DNA from 3 places in the Thauera aminoaromatica genome. Region 2 is predicted to be linked to each of the others. Evidence: predicted binding sites of a transcription regulator. Region 2 holds the regulator's gene; each other region holds the start of a gene.
The links. Region 2 encodes sigma-54, which starts transcription at its own class of promoters, with help from an activator protein. Its sites were predicted from a motif close to TGGCACGCTTNCTGCTNA; they were not measured.
Positions count from the first base shown of each region.

Region 1: TMZ1T_RS13845 (flagellar hook-length control protein FliK) is a predicted target of sigma-54. The motif match lies at 1,780-1,797, and genes of this name have one in related genera.
Region 3: TMZ1T_RS08075 (PEP-CTERM sorting domain-containing protein) is a predicted target of sigma-54. The motif match lies at 3,162-3,179, and genes of this name have one in related genera.

Region 1 covers NC_011662.2:3,146,041-3,151,154, forward strand. The annotation lists gene fliI (flagellar protein export ATPase FliI) at 1-1,052, shown strand, start outside; gene fliJ (flagellar export protein FliJ) at 1,297-1,737, shown strand; gene TMZ1T_RS13845 (flagellar hook-length control protein FliK) at 1,857-3,293, shown strand; gene TMZ1T_RS13850 (flagellar basal body-associated FliL family protein) at 3,387-3,959, shown strand; gene fliM (flagellar motor switch protein FliM) at 3,972-4,982, shown strand; gene fliN (flagellar motor switch protein FliN) at 4,975-5,114, shown strand, end outside.
Region 2 covers NC_011662.2:788,896-794,009, reverse strand. The annotation lists gene recX (recombination regulator RecX) at 7-456, shown strand; gene lptB (LPS export ABC transporter ATP-binding protein) at 443-1,165, shown strand; gene TMZ1T_RS03445 (RNA polymerase factor sigma-54) at 1,188-2,642, shown strand; gene hpf (ribosome hibernation-promoting factor, HPF/YfiA family) at 2,661-2,984, shown strand; gene ptsN (PTS IIA-like nitrogen regulatory protein PtsN) at 3,121-3,606, shown strand; gene hprK (HPr(Ser) kinase/phosphatase) at 3,575-4,522, shown strand; gene ilvA (threonine ammonia-lyase, biosynthetic) at 4,595-5,114, shown strand, end outside.
Region 3 covers NC_011662.2:1,830,705-1,835,818, forward strand. The annotation lists gene TMZ1T_RS08070 (SulP family inorganic anion transporter) at 53-1,768, opposite strand; gene TMZ1T_RS08075 (PEP-CTERM sorting domain-containing protein) at 1,975-3,129, opposite strand; gene TMZ1T_RS08080 (LysR substrate-binding domain-containing protein) at 3,617-4,498, shown strand; gene TMZ1T_RS08085 (FAD-linked oxidase C-terminal domain-containing protein) at 4,812-5,114, shown strand, end outside.

The DNA of each region.
Region 1 (5,114 bases), 2.1 Mb from region 2:
ACCGCGCCAAGCACCTGCCGGTGGGCGACGCCCTGCTCGGCCGCGTGGTCGACGGCGCCGGCCGCCCGCTCGACGGCCAGGGCCCGCTGCACACCCAGGAGACGCGCTCGCTGCAGGGGCGTGCCATCAACCCGCTCGCACGCGCGCCGATCGCACAGCCGCTCGACGTCGGCGTGCGCGCGATCAACGCGCTGCTCACCGTCGGCCGCGGCCAGCGCCTCGGCCTGTTCGCCGGTTCCGGCGTGGGCAAGTCGGTGCTGATCGGCATGATGGCGCGCTACACCGAGGCCGAGGTCATCGTCGTCGGGCTGATCGGCGAGCGCGGCCGCGAGGTCAAGGAGTTCATCGACCACAGCCTGGGCCCCGAGGGCCTGGCGCGCTCGGTGGTGGTGGCGGCGCCCGCCGACACCAGCCCGCTGATGCGCATGCAGGGCGCGGCCTATGCCACCACGGTGGCGGAGTACTTCCGCGACCAGGGCAAGCAGGTGCTGCTGATCATGGACTCGCTGACGCGCTATGCGATGGCGCAGCGCGAGATCGCGCTCGCGATCGGCGAACCGCCGGTCACCCGCGGCTACCCGCCGAGCGTGTTCGCCCGCCTGCCCGCGCTGGTCGAGCGCGCTGGCAACGGCCCCGAGGGCGGTGGCTCGATCACCGCCTTCTACACCGTGCTCGCCGAGGGCGACGACCAGCAGGACCCGATCGCCGACGCGGCGCGCGCCATCCTCGACGGCCACTTCGTGCTCTCGCGCAATCTCGCCGACCAGGGCCACTACCCGGCGATCGACATCGAGCAGTCGATCTCGCGCGCGATGCACAACCTCGTCGGCGACGACCACTTCAACGTGGTGCGCCAGTTCAAGCAGTTCTTCTCGCGCTACCAGCGTTCTCGCGACCTGATCGCCGTCGGCGCCTACCAGCCCGGCGGCGATCCCCTGCTCGACATGGCCGTCAAGCTCTACCCCAGGCTCGAAGCCTTCCTGCAACAAGGCATCCAGGAACACGAAACCTACGAGGGTGCCCTGCAGAAGCTGGCGCAGGTGTTCGGGTGAGAAAGGCACGAGGCGCAAGCGCTCCCGCTCGCCCGTAGGAGCGAAGCCAGCCGCGATCGGGCGGCGAAGCTGCGCCGCCGCGGGGCCGAAGCGCCGCGATCGCGACTGGCGTCGCTCCTGCACCCGCGACATCGATCGCGAGCATTTCGTCACGGTCGAGGACGAGCCGACCGAAATATGCCCACCTCGGGCATCCGGCGAACGGCTAGAATGCTGTTTGCAACGCCCCCGTGACACGACGCCGATGCCCGCCTCCTTCCACCTCCAGCCCCTGCTCGACCTCGCCAGCACCCGCACCGACGAGGCTGCGCGTCGCCTGGGCGAACTCGTCGCCGCCGAACGCGACGTGGAACAGAAGCTGAAGATGCTCGAGGACTATCGCACGGAATATCACGAGCGCTTCGTGCAGGCCGCGCGCGACGGCCTGAGCGCGGACGCATGGCGCAACTATGGCGCCTTCATCGCCAAGCTCGACGACGCGATCGCCGCGCAGCGCAAGGTGGTCGAGCAATCGCGCGCGCGCACCGTCGAGGGCCAGCAGGCCTGGCTCGCCCAGCGCACCAAGCTCAAGGCCTTCGACACCCTCGCCCAGCGCCACCAGCACGCGGTCGCGCGCAGCGAGGCGCGCCAGGAGCAGAAGCAGTCGGACGAGCACGCCGCCCGACGCGGTGGCGAGGACGCCTGACGCGGGAAGCCGCGGCAGCCGCCCGACCCGGTGACACACCCATGGCATGAGGCTTGCTTTTGATGGGCTGTCGGATCGTCCGCGATCCATCGCATCCAGCCCACGAGAGGCCCGCAACCATGTCCGCACCGTTCTCCCCCTCCAGTCTCGGCAACGTCGCGCAGCTTCGCCTCGGCGCGCAGCAGGCCCGCATCGGCATCTCCGCCCTGGACGGCCTGGGCGCGCAGCCCGACAGCTTCTCGCGCACGCTCGAGAACCGCATGAACACGCCCGAGCCGGCGCCGCGCAAGCCCGAGTCGCCCCCCCCGGCCCCGCGACCGCCCGAGCGCACGGCCTCCGCCGAACCCGCACGCGAGCCCGAGCGCCCTGCCGGCAGCGGCCCCGCCGCGGGTGACCGCAGCGCCGGGCCCGCCACACAGGCGGACGCAGGCAAGGCCGCCGCTTCCGGTACGTCCGCACCTGACAAGGGCGCTACGGACGCTCGCACCGGCGGGGCGGGCGCCGCCGCCGACGAGGACGCCGCCACCGCGCAGGCGGACGCCGCCGGCGAAGCAGCCGATGCCGCCGCTTCGCCGCAGGCCGTCGCGAGCCAGGCGGGCCACGCCGCGCGCCTCGCCGCCCTGGCCGCGGGCGCCGTGGTCGATGCCGACGCAACATCTGCCGATACGGTCACCGCGACGGCAAGCTCGCCCACCGACCCGGCAGCCCTTGCCGGCCTGCCGGCAGCGATTGCCGCACTGCTCGCCGGTCGCGCCGAAGCCCCCTCCGGCGCGGATGCGACCGGCTCCGAAGCGGGCACGCTGCAGCTGGTTGCGGACGGCGGGCGCAAGTCGCTTCAGAATTCCGCACTGCTGCCGAAAACCGATCTGTCGGCCACGGCTGGCGGCAACACCGGTCCCGATGGCAACGCCACGCCGGCCTTCCTGCTCCAGGGCCGCGAGTTCGCCGCCGCAACCATGGCGGCTCGCGGCGCGAGCGGCGCCGGTGCAGGCGGCACCGCGGCGGATGGCCTCGAGGTGCCGGGCACGAGCAACGCGAACGGCAACCTGCCGGCCGGCCTGGCGCACACGCATGGCGCGACACATCTGCTGCGCCAGGCGTCCTCCGCGCACGCCGCATCGCCGCAGCTGCCGGTGGCGACCCCGGCCGGCGAGCAGGGCTGGGCGGAAGACGTCGGCAATCAGGTGCGCTGGATGCTCGGCCGTGCCGAGAGCAAGGCCGAACTCGTGCTGACGCCGCCGAACATGGGCAAGCTCGAGGTGTCGATCAACCTCGCCGGCGACCAGACGACGGCGCAGTTCATCGCCTCGAGCCAGGCCGCGCGCGACGCGCTCGAACGCGCGCTGCCGCAGCTGCGCGAGGCGCTGCAGCAGGCCGGCATCCTGCTGGGCGACGCCAACGTGAGCACCTCCGGCCAGGGCCGCGAGGGCGATGGACGCGAAGGCAGCGGCGGTCGTGGCGAGCGCGGCGAGGCGGGCGCGAGTGGCCACGCCGGCACCGGCGGTGCCGGGGTGTGGCTGAAACAGCAACAGGGGATGGTCGACACCTTCGCCTGAAGCGCGCGAATTGGGGCGGGCTTGCCCCACTAATCGGCGCTTTGGCGGGTGCGGACCTCCCGGATAATTCAATCCGTACTACAGGAGATTCGCATGGCCAAGGCGCCGGCAAAGACCGAGGAAGGCGACGAGACCCCCAAGAAGAAGGGCAAGCTCGGCCTGATCCTCATCATCGTGCTCGTGGTGATCGTGCTCGTGCTCGGCGCGCTCGTCGCGCTGCTGCTGCTCAAGGGCGGCAAGGACAAGGAGCACGAGGAGCCGGCGGCCCACGCCGCGCCGGCTGCGCAGCAGCTGCACACCACCGGCACGGTGGACCTCACCAAGCCGCCCACCTTCATCCCGCTCGACGCCTTCACGGTCAACCTGCGCCGCGACGAGGGCGACCACTACCTGCAGGTGGTCGCCGTGATGCGCGTGGCCGACGCGACCATGGACCCGACGCTGAAGGCCTTCATGCCGGAGATCCGCCACCGCATCAACCTGCTGCTGTCGAGCAAGCTGCCGTCCGAGGTGGCCACCGTCGAGGGCCGCGAGGCCTTGTCGCTGGCGATCACCGAGAGCGTGAACGAGGCGCTCGGCTTCAAGCCGGTGCGCGACGCCGCCGGCAGGCCGGTGCCCAACGGCCCGGTGCAGGCCGTGCTGTTCACCTCCTTCATCATCCAGTAAGGGATCGCCGCCATGTCCGCGGACTTTCTCTCCCAGGAAGAGGTCGACGCCCTGCTGCGGGGCGTCACCGGCGAGTCGGACGAGCCGGTCGCGGACGAAGCCGGCGTCGAGGGCGTACGCCCCTACAACCTCGCCACCCAGGAACGCATCGTGCGCGGGCGCATGCCCACGCTCGAGCTCATCAACGAGCGCTTCGCGCGCTACCTGCGCATCGGCCTGTTCAACTACATGCACCGCAACGCCGAGGTGTCGGCGGGGCCGATCAAGGTGCAGAAGTACGCCGAGTTCGTGCGCAACCTGGTGGTGCCGACCAATCTCAACCTGATCACCGCCAAGCCGCTGCGCGGCACCGGGCTGGTCGTGTTCGACCCCAACCTGGTCTTCCTGGTGGTGGACAACATGTTCGGCGGCGACGGGCGCTTCCACACCCGCGTGGAGGGCCGCGATTTCACCCCGACCGAGCAGCGCATCATCCGCGGCATGCTCGACGTCGTGTTTGCCGAATACGTGCGCGCCTGGGCACCGGTGTTCAATCTGCAGCCCGAGTTCATCCGCTCGGAGATGAACTCGCAGTTCGCCAACATCGCGACGCCCTCCGAGGTGGTGGTGTCGACCAGCCTCTCGGTCGAGTTCGGCGGCTCGCAGGCGGAGATGCACATCTGCTTCCCGTACTCGATGCTGGAGCCGATCCGCGACCTGCTCTATTCCTCGATGCAGAGCGACCACCTCACCTCGGACCGGCGCTGGATCAAGCTGCTGACACGTCAGTTGCAGACCGCCGAGGTGGAACTCGCATGCTCGTTCGGCACGGCGCGGGTGAGCCTGCGCGACATCGTCGACATGCGCGTCGGCGATGTGATCCCGCTCGCGGTGCAGCCGGTGCTGCAGGCCGAGGTCGACGGCGTGCCGGTGTTCGAATGCCGCCAGGGCACGCGCAACGGGCGCTATGCGCTGCGCGTGGAGCGCTTCATCACCGCCGAGGACAACGAACCCCCCATGATTCCGGGAGCCCAGAATGGCTGACGAGAACCTGATTACCGACGACGACTGGGCAGCCGCGATGCAGGAACAGGCCGCCGCCGAGGAAGGCGGCGACAGCGAAGCCGATCGGGTCGCCGCCGAGCTTGCGGCCGCGGCGATGGGCGACTCGCCCTA
Region 2 (5,114 bases):
ACCGACATGGGCGAGCCGAGCCTGCGCGAACGTGCGCTCCGCCATCTCGCCCGGCGCGACCACTCGCGCGCCGAACTTGCGCGCAAGCTCGCACCCCATGGCGAGCCGGCCGAGATCGAAGCGGTGCTCGAGCGCATGCGCGAGCTCGGCCTGCAGTCCGACGAGCGCTACGCCGAGGCCTTCGTGCGCGGCAAGGCGGCGCGCTTCGGCACCGCACGATTGCGCAACGAGCTCGTGCGGCGAGGCATCGACCGTGACCGGATCGACGAGGCGCTCGCCGACGAGTGCGTAGAATCCGAGATCGAGCGGGCGCGCGCGGTGCTGCACGGCCGCTTCGCCACCCCACCCGCCGACGCACGCGAATGGGCGCGCCAGGCGCGCTTCCTGCAAACCCGGGGCTTCGCCCCCGAGCTGATCCGCAAGCTGCTGAAAGAGCCCTACGATGAGTCTGCTTAAGGTCGCCGGCCTGCAAAAGCGCTACAAGGCGCGCACCGTGGTGCATGACGTCGGCTTCGAGGTCGGCTCGGGCGAGGTCGTCGGCCTGCTCGGTCCCAACGGCGCCGGCAAGACCACCTGCTTCTACATGATTGTGGGTCTGGTGCGCGCCGACGGCGGCCAGATCGCCCTCGACGGCACCGACCTCACCCACCTGCCGATCCACGCCCGCGCGCGTTTGGGCCTGTCCTACCTGCCGCAGGAGATGAGCGTGTTCCGCAAGCTCAGCGTGGCCGAGAATATCCGCGCCGTGCTCGAACTCCAGGGGCTCGAACGCCGCCAGATCGAGGAGCGGCTCGAGGAACTGCTGATGGAACTGGGCATCCATCACCTGCGCGACAACACCGCGATCTCGCTCTCGGGTGGGGAGCGCCGGCGCTGCGAGATCGCCCGCGCGCTCGCCACCGACCCGCGCCTGATCCTGCTCGACGAGCCCTTCGCCGGGGTCGATCCGATCGCGGTCATCGACATCCAGAAGATCATCCGCTTCCTCAAGGAGCGCGGTATCGGCGTGCTGATCACCGACCACAACGTGCGCGAGACCTTGGGCATCTGCGACCGCGCCTACATCATCAGCGAAGGTCGCGTGCTGGCGAGCGGAGAGCCTACCGAGATCATCGAGAACGAGCGCGTGCGCCAGGTCTACCTCGGCGAGCACTTCCGCCTGTGAGCCCGCCCTCCTGCCGACCGCGATGAAACCCAGCCTCCAGCTCAAGCTCTCCCAGCACCTCACGCTGACGCCCCAGCTGCAGCAGTCGATCAAGCTGCTGCAGCTGTCTACGATCGAGCTGAACCAGGAGATCGAGCGCGTGCTGCTCGAGAATCCCATGCTCGAGCGCGAGGATGGCGACGGCGGCGTCGACTACGCCCCCGCGCCGCCGCCGGGCAACGCGCCCGAGCGCGAAGCCGCGCCGGAACCCGCCGCCGAACCGGCGGGCGAGTCGATCACGCACGAGGGCGGCGAAGGCAGCAGCGAGGACGAGGGCATCGACTGGTCCAACGTGGGTCAGGGCGCGTCCAGCCGCAGCGAGGACGACGAGGACGGCGACTACCAGGACATCCAGGCCGCCGGCGTGTCGCTGCGCGAACACCTCGACCAGCAGGTCGCCCTCTCGCCCCTGTCCGACCGCGACCGCGCGCTGGTGCGCTTCCTGATCGAGGCACTCGACGACGACGGCTACCTGCACCAGCCGCTGGAAGATCTCCTCGAGCTGTTGCCGCAGGACGCCGAGGTCGATCTCGACGAGCTCGCCATCGCCCTGCGCCACGTGCAGAGCCTCGAGCCGGCCGGGATCGGCGCGCGCAGCCCGCAGGAATGTCTGGCCCTGCAGCTCCAGGCCTTGCCCGAGTGCCCGATACGCCCTCTCGCTCTCGAGATCGTGACCAGCCACCTCGAACTGCTCGCGGAGCGCAACTTCGCCCGTATCCGCAAGCTCACCGGCTGTGACGACGAGGGTCTGCGCGAAGCGCAGGCCCTGATCTGCAGCCTCGACCCCCACCCCGGCTCGCGCTACTCCACCGCCGAGACGCGCTACGTGCTGCCCGACGTCGTCGTGCGCAAGCTGCGCGGCCAATGGACCGTGAGCCTGAACCAGGAAGCGATGCCCCGCCTGCGCATCAACCGCCTGTACGCGAGCCTGTTGCAGCAGAACCGCGCACAGGGCGGCGGCCTCGGCGGGCAGCTGCAGGAGGCGCGCTGGCTGATCAAGAACGTCCAGCAGCGCTTCGACACCATCCTGCGCGTGTCCCAGGCCATCGTTGACCAGCAACGGCAGTTCTTCGATCATGGGGACGTGGCGATGCGGCCACTCACCCTAAGGGAGATCGCAGACCAGCTCGAGCTGCACGAATCCACCGTCTCGCGCGTCACCACGCAGAAGTACATGGCGACGCCGCGCGGAGTCTTCGAGCTCAAGTATTTTTTCGGCAGTCATGTCGCGACCGACACCGGCGGTGCGGCTTCCTCCACGGCGATTCGTGCGCTGATTCGCCAGCTGGTGGACGCGGAGGACAGCAAGAAGCCGCTGTCCGACGCCAAGATCGCCGAAATTCTCGGCCAACAGGGAATCGTCGTGGCGAGGCGCACGATCGCCAAGTACCGCGAGTCCCTCAACATCCCGCCGGTCAGCCTGCGCAAATCCCTCTGACAACAACAGGAGTCATCCATGAATCTGAACATCACCGGGCGCCACGTCGAAGTCACCCCCGCCATCCGCGAATACGTGACCTCCAAGCTCGATCGCGTCATCCGCCATTTCGACAACGTCACCAGCGTCACCGTCATCCTGTCGGTCGAAAAGCTCAAGCAGAAAGCCGAGGTGACGCTGCACGTGCGCGGCAAGGACCTCTTCGTCGAAGCGGACGACGCCGACCTCTACGCGGCGATCGACGCGATGACCGACAAGCTCGACCGTCAGGTTCAGAAGTACAAGCAGAAGCAGTCCGACCATAACCACGAGTCGCTCAAGCACCAGGTCCCCGAGGCCTGAGGACCGGCTTGAAGCTCCCCGTCCGGGGTGTGGTTATAATGCGCGCGTTTTCACGAAGCGCGGCCGCACACGCCCCGGACCGGATTCCCGCCCCCCTGGCGGCAGCTGACGGAAGAGTGCGCGAGCCCACCTGCGAATGAGCCTGATATCCCAACTCCTGCCGCTTTCCAACGTGGTGATCGATCTCGACGCGAGCAGCAAGAAGCGCGTCTTTGAACAGGCCGGCCTGCTGTTCGAGAACAACCAGGGCATCGCCCGCAGCACCGTGTTCGACAGCCTGTTCACCCGCGAACGCCTCGGCTCGACCGGACTGGGTCAGGGCATCGCCATCCCGCACGGCCGCATCAAGGGGCTCAAGGACGCCGCCGGCGCTTTTCTGCGCCTGGCCACCCCGGTGCAGTTCGATGCTCCCGACGGCCGTCCGGTGGACATGCTGTTCGTGCTGCTCGTGCCCGAACAGGCCAACGAAACCCATCTGCAGTTGCTCTCCGAGCTCGCGCAGATGTTCAGCGACCGCGAGTTCCGCGAGACCCTGCACGGCGCGACGGATGCCGCACAGATCCACCGCCTGTTCGTGAATTGGGGTGCCGATGCGGCAAACCAGCCTGACCCGGCTGTATGAGGCGCACCGCGAAAGCCTGAGCCTCGTCCACGTCAGCGGACCGATCGGTGCCCGTCTGTCGGTCGCCGAAGAGCGCATCTGGCCGGCCGACCTCGTCGGCCACCTCAACCTGATCCACCCCACCCGGCTACAGGTGCTCGGCGCCGCAGAGCTCGCGTGGGCGCAACGCCAGGCGAACGAGAAGGTCGCCCACCACCTCAACGAGATCCTCTCGGCGCACCCCCCCGCGATCATCGTCGCCGACGGCTGCGAGATCCCCAACATCCTCCACGGCATCTGCGAGGCGCACGACGTCGCGCTGTTCACCGCGCGCCACCCCTCGGCGAGCGTGATCGACCAGCTCCGCCTCTACCTGTCGCGCGAGCTCGCCGAGAAGGTCTCGCTGCACGGCGTGTTCATGGACGTGCTCGGGCTCGGCGTGATGATCACCGGCGATTCCGGCGCGGGCAAATCCGAGCTCGGCCTCGAGCTGATCTCGCGCGGCCACGGCCTTGTCGCCGACGACGTGGTCGAGCTGTCGCGCATCGCGCCCACGGTGCTCGAGGGCCGCTGCCCCGAGATGCTGCAGGATTTCATCGAAGTGCGCGGCCTCGGCCTGATCAACATCCGCACCATCTTCGGCGAGACCGCGTGCCGGCGGAAGATGCGCCTGCGCCTGATCTGCCACCTCGACCGCCGCCAACCCGGTCCCGACGACCCCTGCCGGCTGCCGCTGCAGCAGGAGACGCAGGACATCCTCGGCGTGAAGGTCGCCCGCGTCGTGCTGCCGGTGGCCGCGGGACGCAACCTCGCGGTGCTGCTCGAGGCCGCAGTGCGCTCGACCATCCTCAAGCTGCGCGGCATCGACTCCACCCAGGAATTCATCGACCGCCAGGCGCGCGCGCTGCACGCCGAAGAGGCCTACCGCGCCGACTGAGCCACCCGCACTTGCGGCACGGCGCCGCCGGCTGTTACGCTCGATCGCTTTGCAGCAGCCTACTGGCCGGCCATGAGCTCCACTCCCGATTACCTGGAACGCATCCTCAACGCGCAGGTGTACGACGTCGCCGTCGAGACACCGCTCGACCTCGCCACCAACCTGTCGGCGCGCACGCACAACCGCATCTACTTCAAGCGCGAGGACATGCAGCCGGTGTTCAGCTTCAAGATCCGCGGCGCCTACAACAAGATGGCGAACCTGTCGCCGCAGGCCTTGAAGCGCGGCGTGATCTGCGCCTCGGCGGGCAACCACGCCCAGGGCGTGGCGCTGTCGGCGGCCAGGCTGGGCGTGCGCGCGGTGATCGTGATGCCGAGCACCACGCCGCAGATCAAGATCGACGCGGTCAAGGCGCGCGGCGGCGAGGTCGTGCTCGCAGGCGAATCCTATTCCGACGCCTACACGCACGCGCTCGAGCTCGAGAAGAGCGAGAAACTCACCTTCGTCCACCCCTTCGACGACCCCGACGTGATCGCAGGCCAGGGCACGGTGGGCCTGGAGATCCTGCGCGCGCACCCGAAGCCGATCCACG
Region 3 (5,114 bases), 1.0 Mb from region 2:
GTCCGGACCTGCGTTCCCAGCGTATCCGGGCACATGTAAGAAAATCCGACACTCACGGGGCCGGGGCGCTCGCCGCGGGCCCTGCCGCGGCCAGGGCCGGCTGCAGGGCGTCCAGGGCCTGGTGCTCCGTGCGATAGTTCGAATGCGCGCTGATGCGCGTCCACACGCCGTCGCGCTCCATGGCGTCGATCACCTGCTTCTTGAGTCCGCAGAAGGCGATCTTCTGACCCTGGCCGTGGAAGCGCTCGACCAGACTGGCGAGGGTGTGCAGGCCGGTGGCGTCGATCGCGTTGATGCCGGCGGCCGAGACCAGCACGACGCGCACGCTCTCCTGCGCGCGCGCGGCGCCGAGCATGGCGTCCTCGAAGGTGGCGGCGGTGACGAAACTGAGCGGGCCGTCGAAACGCAGGATCACCAGCCGGGGATGCGGGTGGTGCAGGCCGAAGCGCTCGCGGTCGCGGTAGGTGCCGTCCTCGTGCAGGCCGAGCAGCGCCACGCGCGGACGCATGCCGCGATACACCAGCAGCGCGAGCGACAGGATCAGGCCGGTGAACACCCCGTTCTGGATGTTGGGCGCGAAGGCGAGGGTGGCGAGGAAGGTGATCGCCGCGGCGGCGCCGTCGTCGCGGCTCGCACGCCAGGCGCGCCGCATCACTCCGGTGTCGATCAGCCCGGCGACCGCCTGCAGTATGATCGCCGCCAGCACCGGCTTGGGCAGGTGCCACAGCAGCGGGGTGAGCCACAGCAGGGCGGCCAGCACGAAGGCGGCGGTGACCAGCGAGGACAGGCCGGTGCGCGCCTCGTTGGCGTAGTTGAGCGCCGAGCGCGAGAACGAGGCGCTCACCGGCAGGCCGCCGGTGAAGGCGGCGGCGAGCTTGCCCAGGCCCTGGCCGACGAGCTCCTGGTCCTGGTTCCAAGGCTGGCGGGTGCGGCCGCAGATCAGCTTGGCGCTCGAGGCCGCCTCCATGAAGCTCACCATGGCCACCACGAAGGCGGCCGGCAGCAGCGCGGCGATCAGCTCCGGGCGCAGCGGCGGCAGGCTGAAGCCGGGCAGGCCGGCCGGCACTGCGCCCACCACCGCTCCGCCTTGGGCAGCGAAGCCGGTCCAGGCCGATAGCGCGATCGTCGCCGCCACCACCAGCGGCACGCCGGGCAAGCGCGGCCACAGGCGCTTGAGCCCCACCAGCACGGCCAGGCTGCCGACGCCGAAGGCCGCCGCGGCGGGCTGCAGTGCGTCGAGCCCGCCGAGCGCACGCACGAAATCGACCAGCAGGTGATCGGAGTGCGGCATGGCCAAGCCGAGTAGCGGAGGGATCTGGGTCAGGCAGATGATCAGCGCGGCGGCGTTGACGAAGCCCATCAGCACCGGCACCGACAGCAGATTGAGCAGCCAGCCCAGGCGCAGCACACCGAGCGCGAGCTGGATCAAACCCGACAGCAGCGCCAGCAGCAGGGCGAGCCCGACGAGGTCGCCCCCGGCGGTCGCGCCCAGCGGGAGGATGCTCGCGCCCACGAGCAGGCTGGTGAGCGCCACCGGTCCGGTGGAGAGCTGGCCGCAGGAACCGAACAGCGCAGCGACCACCGCCGGCAGCAGCGCGGCGTAGAGGCCGATGTGCGGCGGCAGCCCGGCGAGCTTGGCGTAGGCGAGCGCCTGCGGAATCAGCACCAGCGCGACCGTGATGCCGGCGACGAGGTCGCCGCGCAGCCCATGCTCGCGCCATTGCGCAGGCCAGGCGAGGAAGGGCAGGTGCGGATATGGGGAGGGCATCGGCCGGAGGATTCCCGAGGGCGGGGGGGTGTGGCCCCCTGTCGTCCGGGGGATTCCATCTTAGCCGTGAAACGGGGGGCGGCCCAGGCGCCCGAAAAGAGTTCGGGCAGCGGCGCGGGACGCGCGGCTGCCCGAAGTGGAGCCGGCAGGGCCGGATCCGGACGAGGCTCGGTGAGGGTTTTCGCTGCCGCGGCGGCCGCGATGCCTCAGGACTTGCGGGAACGGCGGGCGGCCGCGAAACCCAGCAGACCCGAGCCGAGCAGCGCCAGGGTGCCGGGTTCCGGCACGCGTTGCGTCGCCAGGCGGGTGCTGATGAAGACCTGTTCGAAGTTGTTGTCCTGCGACACCGCGGTGCCGTAACCGACGCAGGAGTCGTTTCCCTGCGTGTCGATGGTGAATGGCGGGCTGACGCAGCCGTAGCGCAGGTCGACCCGCATCACGTAGTCGTCGAGATTGGCATTCGCCGCCATCAGGCCGCCGATGTAATCGTCGAGTTCGGGAATGGTGATCGCGTAGGGGGCCTGGTTCTCGCCGAGGTTGTGGTTGATCGCATCGAAGCTGCCGGCGCTGGCGGTGGTGCAATCGACCAGCGTGCTGGTGTTCTCGTCGACGCACACCTGACCGCCCGACATGGCGAAGTCGGTGATCTCGGGGGCGTTGCTCTCGCTGGTATAGAGCGTGACGTCACCATACGGGACACCGCCTCCGACCGGCGGGGGGCCGTAACCCGGGGCGGGCAGGTCGCCGATGCCGTCGCCGTCGCGCTGTTCGCTCGTGCGCGGGTCGTTGGTCACGTCGAAGGTCTTGTAGACCGTCGTGCCGGCGAGGTTGGTCAGCGTCACGCGGGCCCAGACGGCGAGGTTCTGCGTCAGGCCGTCGTTGCTGTTGGGCTCGTTGTTCACGAAGAAGAACGTCATCAGGTTCTTCGAGAAGTCGAAACTCTGGTCGAGTGCGCCAAGCGTCGCATCCCAGGTGTTGGTCTTGTCGCCGGTGAAGGTGGCGTTCTTGTTGCCGTCGCTGCCCGGCTCGTTGGCGGAGGTCATCGTGAAGAACAGCTCATTGTTCGCCGCGTCGAAGGCGTCGTCGATGTTCGCGTTCTCGTTGTCGACGTGGCCGCCGGCCCCCTGGACGATGTAGATGCGCGGGTCGGTCTCACTCGCACCCGGGGAGCCCTTGACGTTGTAAGGACAGCCGGGGCCGTATTCAGAGCCGCAGGCGAAATAATTGGCCACCGCCAGCGAATAGCTGTTGCCATCGCCGTACGTGACGTAACCGAGCCCGTTGAGGTTGACCAATGCGGCCGATGCGGACGATGCGCCGAGCGCGGCGAGCATTGCGACGACCAGGTTTTTGGCTTTCATGGCACTCCCTCCTACAGGTGTATGGGGATCTCGTAGCAAATCGTGTGCCAATAATGCAAGTATCTGTTTTTTAGATATTTTAATTTTTAGATTTTTCTTCTTCAGCAGCCTGTGTAAAAAAAATCGACACCCGGATCCAGCCTACTTGTGGAGATCCGAACGGGTTCCAAGCGAAGGGATATGCGAAAGGCAATTCCTTTGCGGCGCCTTTTCCGATGGCCATGGAAAGTAACTCGGAGTTGCCGATGTACTATGAAAAATTAATTCGATAAATGCCTGAAGAATAATTGCGGCACGAATGAAGTGGCCGGGCCGATCCGGCGCTTCGTCCTGCGACCGGGAGAATGACGCTCTCGCGCCAAAGCAGGATGCGCGCACCCGAAACTCGGCGCGGGAGGGAAGGTGGGTGGGGGCGTCGCAGTGCAGGCAGCGGGGCTGCGGGGGCATAATCGGGGACATCCTTCCGAACGGGCCCCGAGCCGCGACCATGGCGCTCCGCCGCATCCCGCCCATCCAGTGCCTGCTCACCTTCGAGGCGGTCGCGCGCCTGCGCAGCGCGAGCCGTGCGGCCGAGGAGCTCTGCGTGACCGTCAGCGCGGTCAGCCATCGCCTGCGCCAGCTCGAGTCCCATCTGGGCGTGCGGCTCTTCTCGCGCAGCGACTTCACCCCGACCGCCGAGGGGGCGGCCTACCTGCAGCAGGTCGGTGTCGCGCTCGCGGCGCTGCGCGAATTGCCGGGCGAGCGCGCGCCGGGTGCATCGGCGCGCTTGCGCGTGGCGGTGACACCCTCGTTCTGCCGACAGTTCGTCATGCCCAAGCTCGAGCTCTTCCGCCGCGACTGGCCGGACATCGAGCTCACCCTGCAGGTGTCGATCCCGCTGCGCGACGTCGTCGCGGAAGAGGCGGAGCTCGAGATCCGCTATGGCGCCGGGGGCTACACCGACCTCGAGCACCGCCTGCTGCTGAGCGACGAGGCGGTCCCCGCCTGCAGCCCGGCCTTCCTCGACGAGCACGGCCCCTTCGACGGTTTCGCGAGCCTCGCCGAGTGTGCCGGCACCGCGCTGGTGCGCAGCCCGCTCGAGCCCTGGTCGAACTGGTTCGCGCACTGCGGCCTGGCCCTGCCCGAGCCGGCGCGCGGCGCACAGTTCAACGACCTCGGCCTGGCCTACGATGCCGCGGCGAGCGGCTTCGGGGTCGCCCTGGTGCGCCAGCGCCTGGGGGCGGCGTGGTTCGACAGCGGGCGCCTGCTGGCGTTGTCCTCGCGCCCGCTGCGCTCGCCCTACGCGCACTACCTGTGCTGGCGCCCCGGCGCGCTCGAGCGCTGGGAGTGCGCCGCGTTCGCGGACTGGCTGCAGGCCGCGCTGCCCTGAAGCATCGCCGGGCCGTTTCAGGGTTGAATTTTCTTCAAGCCGGCGAGCAAGAGGCGTCAAGCGGGCGCTGTGCGCGAGCCTCTATACTCCGGATAGCTGCCCGGTCCCGCGGGGAGTCGAGGATTCGGATGCGCCAAAGATCGCGACACGCCCGCGTGGATTCCGGGGGCGGAGGATCGCGCTTCGCGGCGGTTCTGTTTTCGTAGGAGCGACGCAAGTCGCGATTGCCGCGGTCCCGATACGCCCGCGCGGATTTCGATGTGCCGGCGCGGCGGTCGATGCTCGATCGGCATGGCCAGGCGAGGAGACGAGGATGATGCTGGAGAACGAAGCGCTGCCGTTCGGTGAGACCGAGGGCGATTTTTCCGCGGTGGTCAAGGCGCGCGTGGTCGCAGCCTTGAGCAAGGTGCTGCCGTCCGGGACGCTGATGTACGACAGCGAGGACCTGCGCCCCTACGAGTGCGACGGCCTCGCCGCCTACCGCGCGCTGCCGCTGGTCGTGGCCCTGCCCACCACCGAGGCGCAGGTGGTGGCGGTGCTGCGCATCTGCCATGAGATGGGCGTGCCGGTGGTGGCGCGTGGCGCGGGCACCGGGCTGTCGGGCGGCGCTCTGCCG